Regions from separate parts of the Allobosea sp. P2_A10 genome, predicted to be linked through region 1. Evidence: predicted binding sites of a transcription regulator. Region 1 holds the regulator's gene; each other region holds the start of a gene.
The links. Region 1 encodes PhoB, which activates phosphate uptake and scavenging genes when phosphate is short. Its sites were predicted from a motif close to TGTCATNNANCTGTCAT; they were not measured.

Region 2: a site for PhoB is predicted at 2,201-2,217, ahead of AC1DZY_RS00150 (alpha-D-ribose 1-methylphosphonate 5-triphosphate diphosphatase). Genes of this name have one in related genera too.
Region 3: a site for PhoB is predicted at 2,623-2,639, ahead of phnD (phosphate/phosphite/phosphonate ABC transporter substrate-binding protein). Genes of this name have one in related genera too.
Region 4: a site for PhoB is predicted at 2,507-2,523, ahead of ugpB (sn-glycerol-3-phosphate ABC transporter substrate-binding protein UgpB). Genes of this name have one in related genera too.

What each region holds. Positions count from the first base shown of each region.
Region 1 covers NZ_JBFUCS010000013.1:28,792-33,467, reverse strand. The annotation lists gene pstA (phosphate ABC transporter permease PstA) at 1-149, shown strand, start outside; gene pstB (phosphate ABC transporter ATP-binding protein PstB) at 195-995, shown strand; gene phoU (phosphate signaling complex protein PhoU) at 1,049-1,768, shown strand; gene phoB (phosphate regulon transcriptional regulator PhoB) at 1,800-2,498, shown strand; gene AC1DZY_RS18235 (TIGR03862 family flavoprotein) at 2,639-3,850, shown strand; gene AC1DZY_RS18230 (dihydrodipicolinate synthase family protein) at 3,973-4,676, opposite strand, start outside.
Region 2 covers NZ_JBFUCS010000001.1:25,468-30,143, forward strand. The annotation lists gene AC1DZY_RS00140 (sulfite reductase subunit alpha) at 1-1,543, shown strand, start outside; gene AC1DZY_RS00145 (DNA/RNA non-specific endonuclease) at 1,631-2,167, shown strand; gene AC1DZY_RS00150 (alpha-D-ribose 1-methylphosphonate 5-triphosphate diphosphatase) at 2,274-3,416, shown strand; gene AC1DZY_RS00155 (DNA topoisomerase IB) at 3,535-4,560, shown strand; gene dusA (tRNA dihydrouridine(20/20a) synthase DusA) at 4,634-4,676, shown strand, end outside.
Region 3 covers NZ_JBFUCS010000027.1:27,206-31,881, forward strand. The annotation lists gene phnE (phosphonate ABC transporter, permease protein PhnE) at 1-709, opposite strand, end outside; gene phnC (phosphonate ABC transporter ATP-binding protein) at 706-1,491, opposite strand; gene phnD (phosphate/phosphite/phosphonate ABC transporter substrate-binding protein) at 1,527-2,576, opposite strand; gene AC1DZY_RS24485 (TIGR01459 family HAD-type hydrolase) at 2,807-3,655, shown strand; gene AC1DZY_RS24490 (ABC transporter substrate-binding protein) at 3,852-4,676, shown strand, end outside.
Region 4 covers NZ_JBFUCS010000008.1:20,724-25,399, forward strand. The annotation lists gene ugpA (sn-glycerol-3-phosphate ABC transporter permease UgpA) at 64-945, opposite strand; gene ugpB (sn-glycerol-3-phosphate ABC transporter substrate-binding protein UgpB) at 1,086-2,408, opposite strand; gene AC1DZY_RS13085 (fumarylacetoacetate hydrolase family protein) at 2,634-3,809, shown strand; gene AC1DZY_RS13090 (carbohydrate kinase family protein) at 3,806-4,676, shown strand, end outside.

The DNA of each region.
Region 1 (4,676 bases):
TTTCCAACCTGCCCGTGACGATCTACCAGTTCGCCTCCGCGCCTTACGAGAACTGGCAGCAGCTCGCCTGGGCGGGTTCGCTGATCATCACGGTCTCGATCCTGCTGCTCTCGCTCGTCGCCCGCCGCATCGTGCGCGGCGCGAAGTAACTCACAAGACAAAACCCGTCGCGTCAGATCCGAAGGAAATCTTCGATGCTTTCGACCCTTGAACTCAGCCCGCAATCGCTCGATGCCGACGCCATGGTCCGTATCGCGGTCAAGAACCTCGATTTCTACTACGGCGAGCACAAGGCGCTGAAGAACATCAACCTCGACTTCCGCGACCGCCACGTCACGGCGCTGATCGGCCCGTCGGGCTGCGGCAAGTCGACATTGCTGCGCATCTTCAACCGGATCTACTCGCTTTATCCCGAGCAGCGCGCCACCGGCGAGGTCATGCTCGACGGCCGCAACGTCATCTCCAACGAGGTCGACGTCAACGAGCTGCGCTCGCGCATCGGCATGGTCTTCCAGAAGCCGACGCCGTTCCCGATGTCGATCTACGACAACGTCGCCTTCGGCATCCGCCTTTACGAGAAGCCGCCGAAATCGGAACTCGACGATCGCGTCGAGGGCGCGCTGCGCCGCGCCGCGCTCTGGGACGAGGTCAAGGACAAGCTCAAGGCGTCGGGCATGGGCCTGTCTGGCGGCCAGCAGCAGCGCCTGTGCATTGCCCGCACCATCGCCCAGAAGCCGGAGGTGATCCTGTTCGACGAGCCGACCTCGGCGCTCGACCCGATCTCGACCGGCAAGATCGAGGACCTGCTGGAGCAGCTCAAGACCGACTTCACCATCGTCATCGTGACCCACAACATGCAGCAGGCGGCGCGCATCTCGCAGTACACCGCCTTCATGTATCTCGGTGAGGTCATCGAGTTCGCCCCGACCAACACCATCTTCATGAACCCGCACAAGAAGCAGACGCAGGACTACGTCACCGGCCGCTTCGGCTGAGCCGACGAGACGTTTCAAGCATCCCTGCATCCGCCGCCAGAGGACTCCCTCCCATGTCCGACCATATCGTCCGCTCCTACGACGCCGAACTCGAGGCGCTGCGCCGCAGCCTCGCCGAGATGGGCGGCATGTCCGAGCGCATGCTCGGCGATTCCACGGTGGCGCTGGTGCGCCGCGACACGGCGCTCGCCCAGAAGGTGATCTCGGCCGATCAGCGCCTCGACAACCTCCAGCGCGATGTCGAGGAGCGCGCCGTGCTGACGATCGCGCGCCGCCAGCCGCTGGCCAACGATCTGCGCGAGCTGATCTCGGCGATCCGCATCGCCTCCGACATCGAGCGCGTCGGCGACCTCGCCAAGAACATCGCCAAGCGCGCGGTCGCGATCTCCGGCCAGTTCCAGCCGCCCCAGCGCGCCGTGGTCGGCCTCGAACATATGAGCCGTCTCGTCCAGGCCCAGCTCAAGGATGTGCTCGACGCCTATGCCGCCGGCAACGAGCAGAAGGCGATGGAGGTCTGGCACCGCGACGGCGAGATCGACGCGCTCTACACCTCGCTCTTCCGCGAGCTGCTGACCTACATGATGGAAGATCCGCGCAACATCACCTTCTGCACGCATCTCCTGTTCTGCGCCAAGAATGTCGAGCGCATCGGCGACCACACCACCAACATCGCCGAGACGATCCACTACCTCGTCACCGGCGGCACGCTCGACATCAACCGGCCCAAGCTCGACACCACCAACATCGAGGTCGAGGCGGTGACCGGCTCCTGAGCCGCGTCGTCGTCCCAGGGACAGCCAAGACATGCCCGCACGCATCCTGATCGTCGAGGACGAGGAGCCGCTGACGCTGCTGTTGCGCTACAATCTCGAGGCCGAAGGCTTCGAGGTCGACAGCGTCGCGCGCGGCGACGATGCGGAGCTTCATCTGCGCGACAACACGCCCGATCTCGTCCTCCTCGACTGGATGCTGCCGGGCCTGTCGGGGATAGAGCTCTGCCGCCGGCTGCGCGCGCGCCGCGACACCGAGCGCGTGCCGATCATCATGCTGACCGCGCGCGGAGAGGAGACCGAGCGCGTGCGCGGGCTCGCCACCGGAGCCGATGACTATGTCGTCAAGCCGTTCTCGCTGCCTGAATTGATCGCGCGCATCCAGGCGCTGCTGCGCCGCGCCAAACCAGGCCACGTCGCGGGCCTGCTCGCCGCCGGCGATCTCGAGCTCGACCGCACGACGCGGCGCGTCCGCCGTTCGGGCATGGAGCTCCATCTCGGCCCGACCGAGTTTCGCCTGCTTGAATTTCTGATGCAGGCGCCTGGCCGCGTCTATTCCCGGGCCCAGCTTCTCGATGCCGTCTGGGGCCGCGACGTCTACATCGACGAGCGCACCGTCGACGTCCATGTCGGCCGCCTGCGCAAGGCGATCACGCCGGGCGACGCCAAGGACCCGCTGCGCACCGTGCGCGGCGCGGGCTACGCCTTCGACGAGACGTTCGCGCGGGGCTGACGGCGCGACGTCATGATCGGGCTAGCCCCGATAATCTCACGCAGGATGAAACACCGAAAGCGAGCACGAGATGCTCGGGGCAAGACCGAGCATGACGACGGAGCTTGACCCGCGCTCTCGCCGGCCCCAAGCCCTCCGCCATGCAAGCCAAAACCATTGCGATCATCGGCGCAGGCCCATCCGGCCTCATCGCCGCCGAACGGCTCTCGCTCGCCGGCCATCGCGTCACCATCTATGACCGCATGCCGTCGCCGGCGCGCAAATTCCTGCTCGCGGGGCGCGGCGGGCTGAATCTCACCCACTCCGAACCGCTCGACCTTTTCCTGACGCGCTACCGCACGGCGCAAGGCTGGCTCGAACCCGCGATCCGCGCCTTCCCCCCGCAGGCGCTGCGCGACTGGGCCGACGAACTCGGCGCGGACAGCTTCGTCGGCACGAGCGGCCGCGTCTTCCCCGAGGCGATGAAGGCCTCGCCGCTGCTGCGCGCCTGGCTGCGTCGTCTGCAAGGGCAAGGCGTTACGCTCGCCGCCGGCCACCTCTGGACCGGCTGGAGCGAGGATGGCGCGCTGCTGTTCGAGACCCGCGATGGCGGCACGCAGGCTGTCCGGGCCGACGCGACGCTGCTGGCGCTCGGCGGCGCGAGCTGGCCGCGCCTCGGCTCCGATGGCGGCTGGGCGTCATTGCTGGCCGAGCGAGGCGTCGCCGTCGCGCCGCTGCTTCCGGCCAATGGCGGCTTCACGGTCGACTGGTCGCCGATGATGCGCGAGCGCTTCGCCGGCGTCCCGCTGAAGCGCCTCGTCATCAGATGCGGCGAGCGCCAGGCCACCGGCGAGGCGATGATCGACGCTGACGGCATCGAGGGCGGCGCGGTCTACGCGCTGTCGGGCCTGCTGCGCGAGGCGGTGCTGCGCGACGGCAAGGCCGCGATCACGCTCGATCTGCGCCCGGACATGGAAACCGCTCGCCTGATCGAGAGGCTGGGCCAGCGCCGCAAGGGCGAGACGCTGAGCAACCATCTGCGCAAGGCGGCTGGATTGTCGCCGGCCGCGATCGCCGTGCTGCGCGAAAGCGCGGGCGCTGCCCTGCCGCAGGAGCCGGCCTTGCTCGCGGCTCTCATCAAGGCCGCGCCGCTGACCCTGACCGGCATGGCCCCGATCGCGCGGGCCATCTCGACGGCCGGCGGCATCGTGACCGGCGAGGTCGATGACGGCTTCATGCTGAAGCGTCTGCCCGGCGTCTTCGTCGCGGGCGAGATGCTGGACTGGGAAGCCCCGACCGGTGGCTATCTGCTGCAAGCCTGCTTCTCGACAGGCGTCGCGGCGGCTGCTGGCATCGCGACCTGGCTGGAGTAGGTCTTCCAGAAACCACCGCCGTCATCCCGGGCTTGACCCGGGATCCATCGAAAGGCGCTGGGCTTTATGATGGATTCCAGGTCTCCGCTTCGCTGCGCCCGGAATGACGGCGGTGGTTCGTCTCAAAGTTTGGCGCGCGGATCGTGCTTGGCTACGCGCGCCAGCAGGTAGTCCACCTCCGCCTTGGCCATCGCGCTGATTGCTGGCCCCGGCTTGCGCTGGGCGTCGCTGCCCAGGATGCCGCGCTTCATCATGGTGTATTTGCGCACGGCAAGCCCGATGCCGAGCTGCTGCTCGTAGCGCAGCAGCGGCAGATGCGCGTCGAAGATGTCGTGGGCGGCGTCGCGCTGTCCGGCCTTCTGCAGCCTGACCACGTCGATCAGCAGTTCGGGGAAGGCGTAGCCGGTCATCGCGCCATCGGCGCCGCGCTCCATCTCGAAATCGAGGAACATGCCGCCATTGCCGGTCAGGATCGAGATCGGCCGCAGGCTACCGTCCGCCTGGAACTTGCGCAGCGTCGAGATCTTCTCCAGCCCCGGCCAGTCCTCATGCTTCAGCATCACGCAGGACGGGTTGTCCATCACGATCTTGCGGATGACCGCAGGCGTCATGATCACCGACAGGGTCAGCGGATAATCCTGGATCACGAAGGGGATGTCGGTCCCGATCGCCTCGACGGCCTGCGCGTAATAGCCGGTGATCTGGTCGTCGGTGCGCAAGGCTGGCGGCGGCGCGATCATCACGGCGGCCGCGCCCAGATCCATCGACTGGCGCGCCAGCGAGCGCATCGCGGCGAAACCCGGCGCGGAAACGCCGACGATCACCG
Region 2 (4,676 bases), on a different contig from region 1:
GCCCGAGACCGCGCCGTTCAGCGAGGAACAGCGTTCCTGGCTGAACGGCTTCTTCGCCGGCCTGCTCTCGCTCGACAATGCCGGCGTCACCGCGCTGTCGCCGGCTGAGAACGCCGCCGTGATGGGCGAGGTCGATGACGGCGCGCCCTGGCACGATCCGGCGATGGAGATGGCGCAGCGCATGGCGCTGGCCGAGGGGAAGCCCTTGCCGCGCAAGCTTTTCGCCGCGATGGCGCAGCAGGATTGCGGCCAGTGCGGCTATGTCTGCGAGACCTATTCGGCCGCGATCGCGCAGGGCAAGGAGCCGCGCCTCAACCTCTGCGCGCCCGGCGGCAAGGACACGCTGCGGATGCTCAAGACGCTGACGGACGAAGCCGGCTCCGCGCCGGCGCCCGCCGCTGAAGCCATGCCGGCCGCTCCCGCCGGTCCGCTCGGCCGTTGCCGCGAGAACCCGGCGCTCGCCACTTTCCTGTCGCGCCGCAAGCTCAATGGCGAGGGCTCCGAAAAGGAGACCTGGCATGTCGAGTTCGATCTCTCGGAATGCGGGCTCGACTACATCGTCGGCGACGCCTTCGGCATCGTCGCGCAAAACGATCCGCGCCTTGCCGACGCCGTCATCGCGCTGCTCGGCGCCCGGCCCGATGCCGATATCGGCGGCAAGAGCCTGCGCGATATCCTCATCGCGGAGCGCGCGCTCGGCCCCGCGCCCGACGCCCTGTTCCAGCTTATCTCCTATGTCACCGGCGGCGAAACCCGCGCCAAGGCAAAGCGGCTGGCGGCGGGCGAGGATCCCGATGGCGATCTCGACCGGCTTGACGTGTTCGGTACGCTGCACAAGTTCTCGCAGGCGAGGCTCTCGGCCGAGGCCTTCGTCGAGGCGCTCGATCCGCTGCAGCCACGGCTCTACTCGATCTCGTCCTCGCATGTCGCGACGCCCGGCAGGATCACGCTGACGGTGGATACGGTGCGTTACAAGATCGGCACGCGTCCGCGCTGGGGCGTCGCCTCTACCTTCCTCGGCGAACGCGTCCAGCCCGGCGAGAAGGTGCCGGCCTATGTCCAGCGCGCCCACGGCTTCGGCCTGCCGGAAAATCCCGAGACGCCGGTCATCATGTGCGGCCCCGGCACCGGCATCGCGCCGTTCCGCGCCTTCCTGCACGACCGCAGGGCGACCAAGGCGCCGGGCAGGAACTGGCTCTTCTTCGGCCACCAGCGCGCAGCGAGCGACTTCTTTTACGAAGACGAGCTCAAGGCGATGAAGGAGGAGGGCGTGCTCGCCAACCTCACTTTGGCCTGGTCGCGCGACGGCAGTGGAAAGATCTACGTCCAGGACCGCATGCGCGAGCGCGGGGCTGAGCTTTTCGCCTGGCTCGAGCAGGGCGCTCACTTCTACGTCTGCGGCGACGCCAAGCGCATGGCCAAGGATGTCGAGCGCGCCATGGTCGATGTCGTCGCCGAGCACGGCAAGCGCTCGCCCGACGAGGCGGTTGCTTATGTAGCGGCGCTAAAAAAGAGCGGGCGCTATCAGGCGGATGTTTACTGAGGGCGTAGCGCGGACGCCAGCTTCGCTTGCCGCAACGCGGGGTGGTCGCTAGCCTGACGGCTGGTCGATCACGAGGGTCTTCTCGCCATGGCGGACTATGCTGGGCTTGCCGCGAAGGCGCACCTCGTCAATCCCTTGCATTCCGACGTCATGTTCGAGCGTTTCGTCGTGCCTTTTCTGGTCGAGCGCTGGACGGATGCCTATTGCGACGGCTCGGTCAGGACCGATCTCGTCGTCGTTGCAGTCGAGGCCTTTTCCTACCTGTTCGACATCGATACGCAGCGGCTCGTCTCGGCCTGGGGCGTGAGCGCCGGTCGTCATGGCGGGGCGCGCGACAAGTCGCGCATGGCCGGCCATCCGCTGAGCGCCGGCCAGCTTTATCACCGTGGCCACGCCATTCCCCATACGCTCGGCGGCCAGACCGACATCAATCTCGTCCCCCAGCTCGGCAGCATCAATATCGGGCCGTTCCGCCCGTTGGAGAAGAAGGCCGTGGCGACACCTGGCGCGTTCTACTTCACGCATTGGGCCTATGGCCCGACCGCGTCGCAGACACCCATTGGGGTCGACCAGGGCCTGCTGGTGCCGGGTTTTCCACCTGAGATTACGGTGCATAGCAATTGATGCCGGCACTCCCGGCCGCCGCATGTCGGCCTTCGTCATGCCGTTGTCACAACCCTGCGCCATCCGGCCTTACGCCGCGCTTCCGCGTCACGGCAGGGAGAATGACGTGACGATCAGGATCAGCGGCGGCCGCGCGCTGCTCGACGATTTCGAGCCTTGCGACATCGTGCTCGACGGTCCGGTGATCGCGGCTCTCGATGCCGCCGCGCCTGCCGATGGGCTGCATCTCGACGCGACCGGCCTGCTCGTCCTGCCCGGCATCGTCGACATCCATGGCGACGCCTTCGAGCGCCACATCATGCCGCGCCCCGGCGTCTCCTTCGATATCGATCTCGCCTTGCGCGATGCCGACCGGGCGATGCTCGCCTGCGGCATCACCACCGCCTTCCATGGCGTGACCTGGTCATGGGAGCCCGGCCTGCGCGGGGCGGACAATGCGCGCGCGCTGGTCGCCGCGATCGTGCGCCTGCAGCCGGAACTCGGGGCCGACACCCGCTTCCATCTGCGCCACGAAATCTTCAACCTCGCGGCAGAGACCGAGATCGCCGACTGGCTCGCTACGGGCCGCATCGGCGCGCTCGCCTTCAACGACCACACGCCGGGCATCTTCAAGGACGCCGTGAGGCCGGGCAAGATCGCCAAGATGGTCGAGCGCACCGGTTTGTCCGAAGCAGCCTTCATGACGCTGGCCCATGATGTCTTCGGCCGCGAGAGCGAGGTGCCGGCCTCGGTCGCGCGCCTTGCGGAGGCAGCGCGCGCCGCCGGCGTGCCGATGCTGTCCCATGACGACATGTCGCCGGTGATGCGCCGCGATTATCGCGCGCTTGGCGTCGGCGTCGCCGAATTCCCGCTCGACGTCGAGACCGCGCGCGAGGCAGGCGACCATGGCGAGGCGATCGTCTTCGGCGCGCCCAATGTCGTGCGCGGCGGCTCGCATCTGGGTTGCCCCGGGGCGGAGGAGATGGTTCGCGCCGGGCTCTGCACCATTCTGGCTTCGGACTACTACTATCCCGCGCTGCCGCTCGCGCCCTTCATCCTGGCGCGCAACGGCTCCGCGAAACTGGCGGACGCATGGCGTCTGGTGTCGCAGTCTCCGGCGCGGGCGTTCGGTCTCGATGACCGGGGCGCCATTGCCGAGGGAAAGCGCGCCGATCTCGTGCTGGTCGAGGATGGCGCGCAGCCGCGTATCGTCGCGACCATCGCAGGTGGCCGGCTGGTGCACCTCGCCGACCAGCGCATTCTGGGCTGACGACATCCTGGCCTGACGACATCCTGGCCTGACGAAAAGTCGCAGCCGGGAACCATGCGCGACCTTGCGGGATTACCGAACCGGAGCAGCCGTCGCCGCTCCGGTTCGGGAGTTGCGCATGTCCAGCACAGTCGTCGCGTCCGCAACGTCCCGGCCGGCACCCCGGCTCAAACGGACCTCCGCCGCATCGCTGACGATCACGCGCCGGCGCAGCGGCAAGGGTTTTTCCTATCGCGACGCCGACGACAAGCCGGTCAGGGACGCCGGGACGCTCGCCCGCATCCGCGCGCTCGCCATTCCGCCGGCCTATCGCGATGTCCGGATCGCGGACGATCCGCGCGCCCATCTGCAGGCCGTCGGCCATGACGAGGCCGGCCGCATCCAGCATCGCTATCATCCCGATTGGGACAGGGTCCGCGAGCGCCGCAAGCTCAAGCGGCTGCAGCGTCTGGTCGAGGCGCTCCCGAAACTGCGTGCGGCCATCGCCCGCGATCTGAAGGATCGCCAGCCGTCGCGCGACAAGGCGCTGGCCTGCGCCGCCGCCATCATCGACCGCTGCCATATCCGCGTCGGCAACGAGACCTATGCGAAGGAGAACGGCAGCCACGGCGCCTCGACGCTGCTGAAGCGCCATGTCGCGATCAAGGGCAGGCGGATCGAACTCGCCTTTCGCGGCAAGAGCGGCAAGGACATCGCCTGCGTCACGGAGGACCCGGTTCTGGCGCGAGCGCTGGCCAGGGTCATGGCACTGCCGGGACGTCGGCTGCTGCACTACCGGCGCGAGGACGGCACGGTCGCGGAGGTCCGCGCCGGCGAGATCAACGCCTATCTCAAGCGCGTCTGCGGTCTGCCGGTCTCGAGCAAGGATCTGCGCATGCTCGCGGCCAACGCCGCCGCCGCCGAATTGCTGCTGGCGGGCGATGTCGTCGCCAGCGAGAGCGGTCGCAAGCGCCAGCTCGCCGACATCATGCGCGCCATCTCCGAACGCCTGGTCAACACGCCGGCCGTGGTCCGCAAAAGCTATGTCCACGCGATCGTGGTAAGTTCCTACGCCTCGGGCAAGCTCCGGCGCTGCTACGAAAAAGCCCGCGCGAAGGCCGGCTGCTCGCGCATCGAGCGCGCGCTCGGCGCGCTGACGGCCTGAAGCAACCAAGGGTCGCAACCAAGGGTCGCAACGGAGGGTCGCGCGCCAGCCGTTTTTGCGCTAGGTGGCGCTGATGAGCCTTCTGTCGCCCCAGGACCAGCGCTTCAGCGTCGCGC
Region 3 (4,676 bases), on a different contig from region 1:
ATCGCTGGAAGGCCGTGAACAGCGTCGCCCCGATTCCACCGCCGCCGACCAGCCCGACCAGCGCCGAATTCCGGAGGTTGGAATCGAGCTGGTAGGCGGCAAAGCCGATGAAGCGCGGCAGCACCTGGGGCACCACCCCCATCGTGACGACCGATAGGAACGGCGCGCCGGCGGCGCGAAGTGCCTCGATCGGCTTCATCGACATTTCCTCGATGGCCTCGGCGATCAGCTTGGCGATGAAGCCGAGCGTCGCGACCACCAGCGCCATGACGCCCGCGAGCGCACCGAAGCCGACCGCTTTCACGAACAGGATCGCGACGATGACCGGGTGAAAGGTGCGGCACAGCGCAATCAGCCCACGCGCGGCGATGGTGACGGGCAGCGGCATCAGGTTGCGCGCCGCAAACAGCCCGAGAGGCAGTGCCAGCAGCACCCCCGCCCCCGTTGCGATGATGGCGATCTGCATCGATTCCAGCATGCCGTCGAGGAGCAGCTGCATCTTGTCGGCCGCGACATTGGGCGGGAACATCCGGCCGAGGAACTTGGCGCCGTTGTCGAGGCCCTGGACGAAACGCTCCCAGCGGATGTCGAGGATCCGCGCGGCATAGCCGACATAGATCAGGAACAGCGCGGTTCCGATGCGCAGCGGCCAGTTCGCTGGAAAGGCCCTCATACGCAGGCCTGGGGCCTTGAGCGAAGGCGCGCTCATTCCATCCAACCTTCGCCGCCGTAGATTTCGGCGAGATGGCTGTCCTGCAGGCCTGCCGGAGGGCCGTCATAAACCACGAGCCCCTTCGACATGCCGATGATGCGAAGCGCATAGCGCCGCGCCAGCGCGACGTTGTGGATGTTGACCAGTACCGGAATGTCGCGGTCGCGGCCGACCTTGGCCAGCAGCTCCATGATCTCGACCGAGGTCTTGGGGTCGAGCGAAGACGTCGGCTCGTCGGCCAGCACGAGATCGGGATCCTGCATCACGGCGCGCGCGATGCCGACACGCTGGCGCTGCCCGCCGGAGAGCTGGTCGGCGCGGCGCGTGGCGAACTCGGTCAGCCCGACGGAATCGAGCAGCGAGAAGGCCCGCGCGATATCGGTCTCGGGGAAGCGTCGCGTCCAGGCTCGCCAGACCGGGACATAGCCGAGCCGGCCGCAAAGCACGTTCTCGATGACCGTAAGCCGCTCGACCAGGTTATATTCCTGGAAGACCATGCCCAGCCGGCGGCGCGCCTGCCGCAACGCCTCGCCCTGCAGTTTCGCGAGATCCGTGCCGCCGAGCACGATCGAACCCGATGTCGGGTCCACAAGCCGGTTGATACAGCGGATCAGCGTCGACTTGCCGGTGCCGGACGGGCCGATGATGGCGACGATGCCTGGCTCCGAGACGGTCAGGGATATGTCGCGCAGCACCGGCTGTCCGGGCCGGTATTCCTTCACGAGATTGCGAATGACGAGCGCCCGTCCTTGGCCGGACGCCGCAGGCTGGGCGCTCATGATTGGTAGACCTCGTCTGGGGTTACGTCTTGTCGTCAGGGCGCCTTGGCAGGCGCCGCCTTCTTCTTGGCGAGTTCGTCCGCCTCGCGCTTGGCCTCGGTGTCATAGGCCGACTTGTTATAGGGGGTGCCGGATTTCTCTGCGACATCGCGCACCACCGCCCAGTCCTTCTGGTAGGTGATTGGGAGGAAGCGATCGTCGCCGTTGAATTCCTTGGTCATCTCGGGCGTGAAGCGGAACGAGAAGAAGCAGTCAGTCAGCTTCTTTGCGAGCTCCGGCTTGAGATCATGCGCGTAGGCGAAGGAGGAGGTCGGGAAGATCGCGCTGCGATAGATTTCGCGCACATCCTCCTTCTTGATGGTGCCGCGCACGATCATGCGCTCATAGACGTCGCCGGCGACCGCGCCCATGTCGTAGTCGCCCGAGACGACGCCGAGGATCGACTTGTCGTGCCCGCCCGACATCAGCGGCTTGTAGTCGGTATCGGCGATCAGGCCGTGTTCCGGAAAGAGCACGCGCGGCGCGAGATTGCCCGAATTCGACGAAGGCGAGGTGTGGGCGACCTTCTTGCCCTTGAGATCGGCGAGTTTTTGATAGGGGCTCGAGGCCTTGACGACCGCAACGAGGTTGTAACCCCTCACCCCATCGCCTGAGCCCTTGGCCGCGAACGGCACGGCGCCGGCGAGGTTGACAGCGAAGCCGGTCGGCCCGGTCGAGAAACCAGCGAAATGCAGGCGCCCGGAGCGCATCGCCTCGATTTCGGCCGAATTTGACTGGACCGGATAATAGACGATCCGCTTGCCGGTACATGTCGCGAGATGGTCGGTCAGCGGCTTGAAGATATTGGCGTAGACGGCAGGGTCCTCGACCGGGGTATAGGCCCAGACCAGCGCCGAAGGGTCCTTCCACTTCTTCGGATCGGAAGGCGCGTCGGCAACGAGGTCCTTGTTGCTGTCGCAATATATCGTGTCCAGCTGACCCGTATGCTGGCAGGCATCCTGTGCTGCCGCGGGGCTGGTAAAGCCGGGAGACAGGCCGACCATCAGCGAAGCCGTCGCGGCGAGGAAGTGCGGTTTCAGGCTCATCGAACGTTTCTCCCGGAATGCCGTTTGCCGGCTTGCTTATGGTGTGTGACACATAACTGTCATATTCGCCCCGGGGCGACCCTGTTCGCCTAAGACTTAAGTGGCAAGTGCCGAAGGACAGGCGCGCCGCACCGCGACATCAGAAACAGCGCCGCCGATCCATGCCAACGTCGATAAAGCACTCCGATGGCCGCCCAACCACCTTCCTCAGCGGCCTCTCGGCCGTTGCCATGCGGTATCGCGGTTTCCTCATAGACCAGTGGGGTGTGCTGCATGACGGCGTGCGGCCTTACCCGGATGCCCTGGATTGCCTGACGAGGCTACGCGATCTCGGAAAGCCCGTGATCATTCTGTCCAACTCCGGGCGCAGCGGCGCGGCGAACGCGCGCAATCTGGCGAGCCTGGGCTTCCCGCGCGACCTCTACGATACCGTCGTGTCCGCCGGCGACGACGCGCGCGAGGCCATCACGGCAGCAGACGAGCCATTCTACCGCGATCTCGGCCGGCGCTGCCTGCTGCTGGCAAGGGAAAGCGACCGCGATCTGGGCGACGGCCTGGGCCTCGATCTCGTCGATCGGCCCGCAGAAGCCGATTTTCTGCTGCTTATGAGCATGGATCCGCCGCAGCAGTCTCTGGCGGGATGGCGCCCTCTGCTGGAGGCGTCGCTTGCGGCAGGGCTGCCGATGGTCTGCGGCAACCCGGATGTGCAACGCACACGCGGCGACGGCACACTGCAGGAGGCTCCCGGATTCATCGCCGAAGCCTACGCTGCGATGGGCGGCGTGGTGCGCTATCACGGCAAGCCGGAACCGCGGATCTATCGCTCCTGCCTGTCGAGACTGGGGCTGGCCGTCTCGGAGGTTCTATGCATCGGCGACTCGCTTGCACATGACGTCGCGGGGGCGATAGGCGTCGGTATGCAAAGCGCATTCATTGCCGGCGGGATTCATCGGCAAGACCTCGTCTGGCACAATGTCGACGGGGTCGATCCGGATTCCTGCCGCGCGCTTTTCAATCGCCATCGCATGCATCCGGAGTTCGCATTGGCGCAGCTGCGATGGGCCCCCATCGCGGCATGAGCGGCCGTGGCGCCATGCACCCATGGTGCGGGGTGACAGCGCACCGCCGGATATGACAAATTCATGACAAGCGTGGCCGGTCATCCGCCATGCGATCCACGTCCGGCCTCGATGCTGGCGGGGCTAACCAGTTCGGGAGGACATCGTGACGATATGCAAGCTCGCTCTGGCGTTGGGCTTTGCCCTGACGACATCGATGGTTCAGGCGCAGGCGCCCACGGGAAAGGTCACGGTGGTGACCTCGTTCTCGAAGGATGTGACGGACCCCATCAAAAAGGCCTTTGAAAAGGCCACGCCTGGCGTCACCCTCGAAGTCCAGAACCGCAACACCAATGCCGGCGTGAAGTATCTCGACGAGACCCGGGCGAATAACCAGGTCGACCTGTTCTGGGCGTCCGCGCCAGACGCCTTCGAGGTGCTGAAGGGCAAGACTTTGCTCAGCGCCTACAAGCCCAAGGCCACCGGTATCCCCGACAAAATCGGTTCCTACCCCATCAACGATCCGCAAGGCTTCTATACCGGCTTCGCCGCCTCGGGCTACGGCATCATGTGGAACGAGCGCTATGCCAAGGCCCGGAAGCTGCCGGAGCCGAAGGACTGGCAGGACCTGGCAGGGCCGGCCTTCTACGACCACGTCTCGATCGCTTCGCCGGCCCGCTCGGGCACGACGCATCTGACCATCGAAACCATCCTCCAGGGCGAGGGATGGGAGAAGGGCTGGGGCACGATCAAGGCGATGGCGGGCAACTTCAACACGATCACCGACCGCTCCTTTGGCGTACCCGAGGCCGTCAATTCGGGCCAGGTGGGCGTCGGCATCGTAATCGATTTCTTCGCCTTCTCGGCGCAGGCCTCCGGCTTCCCGGTGAAATTCGTCTATCCGACCGTGACGACGGTCGTGCCGGCCAATGTCGGCATCGTCTCCAACCCGCCCAACAAGGCCGCCGCCGAGGCCTTCATCGAGTTCCTGCTCTCGCCCACGGGCCAGGAGGTTCTGCTCGAGCCCGGCATCCGTCGCCTC
Region 4 (4,676 bases), on a different contig from region 1:
ATCCCGGATCTCCGCTTCGCCGCGTCCGGGATGACGGCGGCGTGTCGGCCAGGCGCGGATCCATCAATAGCTCACCTTGCGCTCGATGAAGCGGAACTGCACCGCCGTCATCGCGATCACCATCACCAGCAGCACGACCGACTGCGCCGCCGAGCCGCCGAGGTCCGAGCCGCCCTTGCCGTCGGAATAGACCTTGTAGACCAGCGTCTCGGTCGCGCCCGAAGGTCCGCCGCCCGAGATCGTGTCGATGATGCCGAAGGTGTCGAAGAAGACGTAGACGAGGTTGACGACGAGCAGGAAGAAGGTCGTCGGCGAGAGCAGCGGGAAGACGATGGTCCAAAACCGGCGCCAGGGTCGCGCGCCGTCGATCACGGCCGCCTCGATCACGCTCTTGGGGATGGATTGCAGGCCGGCGAGGAAGAACAGGAAATTGTAGCTGATCTGCTTCCAGGTCGCGGCCATGATCACGAGCAGCATCGCGTCGTTGCCGTTCAGCCGCGGGTTCCAGTTGATGCCGAGCCGCGCAAGGCCGCGCGCCAGCATGCCAAGCGACGGATCGAACATGAAGATCCAGAGCACGCCGGCGACGGCCGGCGCGACCGCATAGGGCCAGATCAGCAGGGTCTTGTAGATTTCCGCGCCCCTGATCTGCCGGTCGGCCATCACGGCGAAGAGCAGCGCGATCGAGAGCGAGAGCACGCAGACGCAGGACGAGAAGATCGCGGTGTTGATCAGCGCCTTGTAGTATCCCGGCTGCGAGAACAGCGCGGTGTAGTTCTCGAACCAGACGAATTCGGTCGAGGTGCCAAATGCGTCCTGCAGCAGAAAGCTCTGCCAGACCGCCTGGCTCGCCGGCCAGTAGAAGAACACGACCGTGATCGCCAGCTGCGGCAGCAGCAGCAGGAAAGGGATCGTCAGGCCGCTGAAATAGGCGTTCTTCTGCATCGTGAGTTCCGGCCGGGGCCGTCATTCCGGGCGACCGAAGGGAGACCCGGAATCCATCGTAAAGCGTGACGGTGCTCTATGATAGATTCCGGGTCTCCGCTTCGCTGCGCCCGGAATGACGCAGTGTTTCGATCGACGACTCAGCGCGCCGCCGTCCGCTCGAACTGGCGAAGCATCTGGTTGCCGCGTTCCACGGCGGCGTCCAGGGCAGCTTTCGGCGTCTTCTGTCCGTTCAGCGCCGCCTCCAGCTCCTCCGACCAGATGTCGCGGATTTGCACGAGGCTGCCGAAACGAAGCCCGCGCGAATTCTCGGTCGGCTCCTTGTTGTTGAGCTCCAGGAGCGGGGTCTCGAGATAGGGCTTGTCCTTGTAGAAGCCCGACGCCTTGACCTTCTCATAGGCTGCCTTGGTGATCGGCAGATAACCCGACTCGGTGTGCAGCTTCACCTGCCGGTCGACATCGGAGAGGAAGGTGAAGAACTTCGCCACGCCCTTGTATTCGGCAGCCGACTTGCCGCCCATCACCCACAGCGAAGCGCCACCGATGATCGAGTTCTGCGGAGCGCCGGCGGCTTCGGGATAATATGGCATCGCGGCATTGGCCCAGTCGAACTTGGCGTTGGCCTTGACGTTGCCGAAGAAGCCCGACGAGGTCAGCATGATCGGGCACTCGCCCGAGGTGAAGCGGCCCTCGCCATTGTTGTTGCGGCCGGAATAATCGTAGGTCTTGTCCTTCTGCAGCTCGACCAGATTGGTCCAGTGCTTGAGGAAGAGCGGGCTGTTGAAGTTCAGTACGGTGTCGAAGCCGTCGAGCCCGTTGGCCTTGGTCGCGATCGGGATGTTGTGCCAGGCGCCGAACTGCTCGATGTTGGCCCAGGTCGGCCAGGCATTGGCGAAGCCGCACTTGTCCCAGCCGGCGGCCTTCAGCTTCTTGCCGGCCTCGAACACCTCGGGCCAGGTCTTGGGCGGCGCGTCGGGGTTCAGACCCGCCTTCTTGAAGGCGTCCTTGTTGTACCACATCACCATCGACGACGAGTTGAACGGCATCGAGAGCATGTCGCCCTTGGCCGTCGAATAGTAGCCGGTGATGGCGGGCAGATAGGCTTTCGGGTCGAATGCTTCGCCGGCTTCCTTCATCAGTTCGAAGACGGGCTTCACTGCGCCCTTGGCCGACATCATCGTGCCGGTGCCGACCTCGAAGACCTGCAGGATGTGCGGAGAGGTGCCGGCGCGGAAGGCGGCGATGCCGGCATTCAGCGTATCGGGATAGGAGCCCTTATAGGCCGGAACGATCTTGTAGTCCTTCTGCGAGGCGTTGAAGTCCTCGGCGAGCTTCACCACCACATCGTTGTTGGCGCCGGTCAGCGCATGCCACCACTGGATTTCGGTCTGCGCCAGCGCGGGCGCTGCGTTGGTCATCGCGAATGCGGCGACGGACATCAGGATCGTCGATTTCACTGTCATCAGATTTCTCCCTTCCACCCTCGATCGTCATGGCTGATCGTCTCGGGCGGCTCTTCTCGTTGGTGCGCAAGCTAGCATGAAGCGCAGGCGACGTTTCAATGACAAAGTGATGACAGCCATGGCGGACGCCTGCCTGGGGCAAGACATGCGCAGGCCGGGACTTGCGCAATCGGGCGGAAGCGGCTGTTCTCCGCAACCCAGCCTGCCTGCCGATGGATCATCACGATGTCGTTTCAGCTGACGCCCGAAAACACCCTGCCGGCCGATGCCGCAAGCGCGGCGCTCGCTGGCCGCGCCTGGCTTCCCGAGGTCGCCGGGCCGGCGCTCGTCGTGCTGCGCGACGGCGTCCTGATCGACATCACGGGAGCCTTCCCGACGATGCGCGATCTCTGCGAGTCTGCCGATCCTGCCGCTGCACTGAAAGGGGCGGAGGGCAGGGCGATCGGCACGCTCGCCGCAATTCTCGCCAACACGCCTGTGGACAGCCGTGACACGACGAAGCCCTGGCTGCTCTCGCCGCTCGACCTCCAGGCGGTCAAGGCAGCCGGCGTCACCTTCGCGGTCTCGATGCTGGAGCGCGTCATCGAGGAGAAGGCGCGCGGCAACCCGGCAGCCGCCGTCGCCATCCGCGCCGAGATCGGCAAGCTGATCGGCGACGATCTCTCCAAGCTCCGGCCCGGCTCGTCGGAGGCGATGCATCTCAAGGAGGTCCTGATCAAGCAGGGCGCCTGGAGCCAGTATCTCGAAGTCGGCATCGGGCCCGACGCCGAGATCTTCACCAAGGCTCCGCCGATGTCCTCGGTCGGCACCGGCTTCGATGCCGGCCTGCATCCGGCCTCGACCTGGAACAACCCCGAACCCGAGATCGTGCTGATCGTCACCTCGACCGGCAAGATCATCGGCGCGACGCTCGGCAACGACGTCAACCTGCGCGATGTCGAGGGCCGCTCGGCGCTGCTGCTCGGCAAGGCCAAGGACAACAATGCTGCGGCAGCCGTTGGCCCGTTCATCCGCCTGTTCGATTCAGGCTTCTCGCTCGACCATGTCCGCAAGACGACGGTGACGCTGACTGTGGTCGGCGAGGACGGCTTCAGGCTCGAAGGCTCGTCCTCGATCGCCAAAATCAGTCGCGATCCCGCCGATCTGGTGAAGCAGATGATCGGCCCGCATCACCAGTATCCCGACGGTGCGGCGCTCTATCTCGGCACCATGTTCGCGCCGATCAAGGATCGCGACACGGTCGGTGGCGGCTTCACCCATAAATACGGCGACATCGTCACCATCGCGGCGCCGGAGCTTGGAGCCCTGACCAACCGCATGCGCCGCACCGATGATTGCGAGCCCTGGAGCTTTGGAGCCTCGCATCTGATGCGCAGCCTGGCCCGGCGCGGGCTGCTGTGACGGCAGGCTCGATCCTCGTCGTCGGCGAGGCGATCGGCGATTTCATCCCGCGCGATGCCGACGGGCGCGCCTATGAGGTCGTCCTCGGCGGCTCCGGCTTCAATGTCGCGCTGGCGCTGGCCCGTTTCGACGCATCGGTGTCTTATGCCGCGGCGCTCTCGACCGATGCGCTCGGCCGCCGCTTCCGTGCCGCCATCGCGGCCGAGGGCATCGACGCCAGCATGATCGGCGACAGCGCCAGTCCCAGCGCGATCGCGGTCGTTGCGCCGCTCGGCCCCGAGGGCGTGCCCGAGTTCGGGCTCTATCTCGACAGCACCGCCCATGCCGAGCCGACGGGCACGCCGCGCATATGCCCGGCCGGCACACTGCACGTCCATGCCGCCTCCTTCGGCGCGACCCACGGCCCGTCGGGCGAGGCGACGCTGGCGCTGATCGAAAGCGCAAGGGCGCAGGGCGCGAGCGTCAGCTACGACGTCAACATCCGCCCCTCCGCTCTGCCGCCGAGGGCCGAGGCGCTTCTGCTGATCGAGCAGCGCGTCGCGCGCGCCGATCTGGTCAAGGCGAGTCTCGACGATCTCATCTGGATGTATCCCGGCGAGGAACCCGAAATCATCGTCCGGCACTGGCGGCGGCTCGGCGCCGGATATGTCCTGTTGACGCGTGGCCCGCATGGCGCGACCGCGTATGGCCCGGCGGAAGCAGCGCAGGCGACGCCGCTCCCGGTGGCGATCAGCGACACGGTCGGGGCTGGCGATACCTTCATCGGCGGCATGCTTGCGGTCCTCGCCGCGCGCGGTCGCCTGGGGCCGGGCCTTCCGGGCCTGACGCATGCCGAGCTGCAAGCCGCCCTGCGCTTCGCCTGCGCGG